2 regions of the Pseudarthrobacter sp. R1 genome follow, and region 2 is predicted to be linked to the other one. Evidence: predicted binding sites of a transcription regulator. Region 2 holds the regulator's gene; the other holds the start of a gene.
The links. Region 2 encodes HspR, which represses chaperone genes until heat shock. Its sites were predicted from a motif close to AAGTTGAGTCNNNNNGACTCAACTT; they were not measured.
Positions count from the first base shown of each region.

Region 1: clpB (ATP-dependent chaperone ClpB) is a predicted target of HspR. The motif match lies at 767-791, and genes of this name have one in related genera.

Region 1 covers NZ_JAMKFI010000004.1:208,424-210,878, forward strand. Annotated here, with positions in the region: gene M8J71_RS04025 (sulfate/molybdate ABC transporter ATP-binding protein) at 1-249, shown strand, start outside; gene M8J71_RS04030 (YciI family protein) at 260-643, opposite strand; gene clpB (ATP-dependent chaperone ClpB) at 820-2,455, shown strand, end outside.
Region 2 covers NZ_JAMKFI010000004.1:105,435-107,889, forward strand. Annotated here, with positions in the region: gene M8J71_RS03575 (DnaJ C-terminal domain-containing protein) at 1-527, shown strand, start outside; gene M8J71_RS03580 (heat shock protein transcriptional repressor HspR) at 541-966, shown strand; gene urtA (urea ABC transporter substrate-binding protein) at 1,288-2,455, shown strand, end outside.

The DNA.
Region 1 (2,455 bases), 100 kb from region 2:
CTGGCAGCGGTGGCCGTGTTCCCGCCGTCGGCCGTTTCCGTGTTCCTGGACGATGCCCACGGCAGTCCCCGCAACTATTTCGAGGTGACCATCACGGACCTTGAGCCGCACGGCGACCTCATCCGGGTGCGGGCGGGAAGCCTGGCGGCGGACATCACTCCCGCCGCTTCGGCAGACCTGGGCCTGGTCCCCGGCCTGCCCGTGCATTTCGTCGTCAAAGCCACGGCCGTGGCAATCTACCCGGCCTGACCGGCCGCGCCTACATCCCCGGCAGGTCCAGGGATTCGTAAACCTGGATACTCGCGCCGGGCATCATGAGGTGCGGGTGGCCGTCCAGCAGCTCCTGGGCGCCGGCGAGGTCCTCGGCCTGGAGGATGCCGTAACCGGCCACGCCGGTGCTGCTGTCTGCCGTGCCGGTTGCCGTGATTTCCTTCCCGGCGCCCAACGGGTTCCCCATGTCCACGATCCCGTCACCTGCCCGCTCAGCCCATTCCATCCAGGCCTTCATGCCCTCCTGGGCTGCCTCCGGCGAGCTTTCGGCCATTTGGGCCTGGGCCGATTGCGCTGCGATGTAGAGAACAACAAACTTCTTCACTGCATGTCCCGTCTGCCGTGCGCCGGCGGCACAGTGCTCCCCGGTCACAAGGCGATCCTAGGGCGGATTGGCAGCCTTGGAAACGGGGCGGCCGGTCGAGTCCTCCGTCCTGCTTCGCTGCACTGCCTCCTTTCGCTGTGGGCAAACAGGAAATAAAAAGTACCCCCACCAAAGTTGAGCGTAGTAGACTCAACCCAAACAAAAGACCCTGAAAGGAGCTCTCTTTGGACGTCAAATTCACCACCAAGAGCCAGGAGGCTCTTTCGGCTGCAGCCATGAACGCCTCCACGGCCGGCAATCCGCAGGTGGAGCCGGCCCACCTGCTCAAGGCGCTGATGGACCAGCGTGAAGGCGTCGCCGTGGCGCTGCTCCGAGCCACCGGCGCGGACCCGGACGCCGTAAGCGTCCAGGCGAGCAGTGCCATCAAAGCGCTGCCGGCCACCTCCGGCGCTTCCAGCCAGCAGGCCCAGCTGTCCCGGCCTGCGCTTCAGGCCATCCAGAATGCCAAGGAGGAAGCCGACCGGCTGGGCGATACTTTTGTGTCCACCGAAGTGCTCCTGCTGGGGCTCTCGGCCGGAAGCGACGCGGCGGCCCGGTTGTTGCGCGACGCCGGCGCCTCCCACGAGGCCCTGCTTGCCGCCCTGCCCGGTGTCCGCGGCGACCGGAAAGTCACCAGCCCGGACCCGGAGAACACCTTCCAGTCCCTGGAAAAGTTCGGCACGGACCTCACCGCCATGGCCCGGTCGGGCAAGCTGGACCCGGTAATTGGCCGCGATACGGAGATCCGCCGGATCGTCCAGGTCCTGAGCCGCCGCACCAAGAACAACCCCGTGATCATTGGTGAGCCGGGCGTCGGCAAGACCGCCGTGGTGGAGGGCCTGGCCCAGCGCATCGTGGCAGGGGACGTGCCGGAAAGCCTGCGCGGCAAGACCTTAATCGCACTGGATCTTGCCTCGATGGTGGCCGGCGCCAAGTACCGCGGTGAGTTCGAGGAACGCCTCAAGGCTGTGCTGGAGGAGATCAAGAACTCCGAAGGCCAGATCGTCACCTTCATTGACGAAATCCACACGGTGGTGGGTGCGGGTGCCACCGGCGAGTCCTCCATGGACGCCGGGAACATGCTCAAGCCCATGCTGGCCCGCGGCGAGCTGCGGCTCATCGGCGCCACCACCCTGGATGAGTACCGCGAGAACATCGAGAAGGACCCTGCCCTGGAGCGCCGTTTCCAGCAGGTGTACGTGGGGGAGCCCAGTGTGGAGGACACCATCGGCATCCTCCGCGGCCTGAAGGAACGCTACGAGGCGCACCACAAGGTGGCTATTGCCGACTCTGCCTTGGTGGCTGCTGCGACGCTTTCAAACCGCTACATCTCTGGCCGCCAGCTGCCGGACAAGGCCATTGACCTCGTGGATGAGGCCGCGTCCCGGCTGCGCATGGAAATCGACTCCGCTCCGGAGGAGATTGACCAGCTCCGCCGCGCCGTGGACCGGCTCACCATGGAGGAGCTGGCCCTGGAAGGCGAGACTGACGCCGCGTCCGTGGAGCGCCTCGCCGCCCTCCGTGCGGACAAGGCTGACAGGGAAGAGGAACTCGCCGCCCTGAACGCCCGCTGGGAGGCTGAAAAGGCCGGCCTCAACCGGGTGGGTGACCTCAAGGCGAAACTGGACGAACTGCGCAGCGCCGCTGACAAGGCCTACCGTGAAGGCGACCTGGAGACGACGTCGCGCATCCAATACGGCGAGATCCCTGCCTTGGAGCGCGAGCTCAACGCTGCCGCGGAGGCCGAAGCCGCCGTCACGGACAAGTCCGCGCAGATGGTGGCCGAACAGGTGACGGCCGACGATATCGCCGAGGTTATCT
Region 2 (2,455 bases):
CTGCCTCCACGAGTATTTCCTTCGCGGGTTCGATCCGCGGCACCACCATCGGACTGCGGGAACCCAGCGGCGAGGTTATCGACGTCCGCGTGCCCGCCGGCATCAAGGACGGCCAGAAAGTCCGCATCCGCGGCAAGGGCCAGCCCGGTGCCGCCGGCAACGGTGACCTGGTGGTGTCCGTTTCGGTCCAGCCGCACCCGTTCTACACGCGCGACGGCGACAACCTGCGTATCCATGTTCCCGTCACCTTCCCCGAGGCTGCCCTGGGCGCCGACATCGAAGTGCCCACCATCGAGGGCGAAAAGGTGCGGGTCCGCGTTCCTGCCGGTACGCCGTCGGGCCGTACCCTCCGGGTGAAGGGCAAAGGCGTGAAGACGTCCAAGGGGACCGGCGACCTGCTGGTGACCATCGACGTCGCCGTTCCCAAGAACCTGAACAAGGAAGCCGAAGCCGCGGTCAAGGCGTTTGCCGATGCCACGGCCGGAGCTGACGTCCGAGAAGGCCTGGCCGCCAAGGCCCGGCTTTAGCAGCGGGTGAGCCATGGACATCAACTCAGACCAGCCGATCTTTGTGATCTCGGTGGCGGCTGAACTGGCGGACATGCACCCCCAGACTCTTCGGCAATACGATCGGATGGGCATCGTCTCGCCCAGCCGCGCGCCCGGCAAGTCCCGCCGCTACTCGCAGCGTGACATCAACATGCTGCGCGAGGTGCAGCGGCTGTCGCAGGAAGGCGTCTCGCTCGAAGGCATCAAGCGGATCCTGGAACTCGAAAACCAGGTGGCTGCCTTGCAGCACCGTGTAGCGGAGCTGGCTGACGAACTGAGCCGGCGCCCGCAGCCTTTCGATTCCCGGATCTTTGCGGCGGGTGCAGCGGGCGACGTAGTGAGCCTGGCACGCGGCCAGCGCCCCCGTCCCCGCTCGCAGGCTGTGGTGCTCTGGCGGCCCCGCGCTATCGGACAGTAGCTCCCGCCGCCTGGTAAAGCCGCAGGTCAGGCGCGACTAACGACGGCCCGCTGGTTTATGTCCGGCCGGCGGGCCAACGTTACGCCGCCGCACGTTTCCCCCAAGTTAACTTTCCTTCCCCCGCTTTTCCCGCGTTCGTCAGCATTTTAGACAGACAACCAGGCATCTGGCGGCTCCGGGGAGCCGGGACGAAACGACAACGAAACCAACTGCCGCAGCTGCCGAAACAATCCGCTCCTACATTCATCGCAAGGGGTCACTTCCCAGGACCTCGGAGGCGAGCCGCTGCCCACGCAGCGGCGGAGTGAGAAGCAGGTACACATGAGGGTTTCGGTTAATAAACGCGCTTTCCTTCCCCTGGCGGCGGCAGCCATGGCCGCGGTCCTGGCGGGCTGCGGCAGCCAGATCGCAGATCCGGCATCGGCTGGCTCCACCGCCAGCAGCGGCACCTCCTGCGTGGACACGTCCGGCAGCAGCATCAAAGTAGGCTTCATTAACTCCCTGTCCGGCACCATGGCCATCAGCGAGAGCACGGTCTTCGACTCCCTGACCCTGGCCGCAGAGGAAATAAATGCTTCCGGCGGCGTGCTGGGCAAACAGTTGCAGGTGGTCAGCGAAGACGGCGCCAGCGAACCGACGAAGTTTGCCGAGCGGGCCGGAAAGCTGATCCAACAGGATTGCACTGCCGCAGTATTCGGCGGCTGGACGTCGTCAAGCCGCAAAGCCATGCTCCCCGTGTTCGAAGCCAATGACGCGCTGCTGTTCTACCCGGTGCAATATGAAGGCCTGGAGTCCTCGAAGAACATCTTCTACACCGGTGCCACTACCAACCAGCAGATCATTCCTGCCTTGGATTACCTGGCCGAGCAGGGAACCAAGTCCCTCTTCCTGGTTGGCAGCGATTACGTCTTCCCGAGGACGGCCAACAAGATCATCCAGGCCTACGCCGCCGCCAAGGGCATTGAAATCCTTGGCGAGGAGTACACCCCGCTCGGCTCCACGGAATTCTCCACCATCGTCAACAAAGTCCGGGACTCCAAAGCCGACGCGGTCTTCAACACCCTCAACGGCGACAGCAATGTGGCCTTTTTCCGCCAGTACAAGAGCGTTGGCCTGACAGCTGACACCATGCCCGTGGTTTCAGTTTCCATCGCCGAGGAGGAAGTTCCCGGCGTCGGCCTGGACAATGTGGAAGGGCAGTTGACCGCCTGGGATTACTACCAGACCCTCGACACCCCGGCCAACACGAAGTTCGTTGCCGCCTTCAAAGCGAAGTTCGGCGCTGAGCGCGTGACGAGCGACCCCATGGAAGCCGCCTACACCTCGCTGTACCTCTGGAAAGCCATGGTGGAGAAGGCCGGGTCCTTTGACGTGGACAAGGTGCAAACTGCCGCGGATGGCGTGACCTTCGAAGCCCCCGAAGGCCTGGTGACGGTCAATGGGGAAAACAACCACATCACCAAGACTCCCCGGATCGGGAAGATCAACT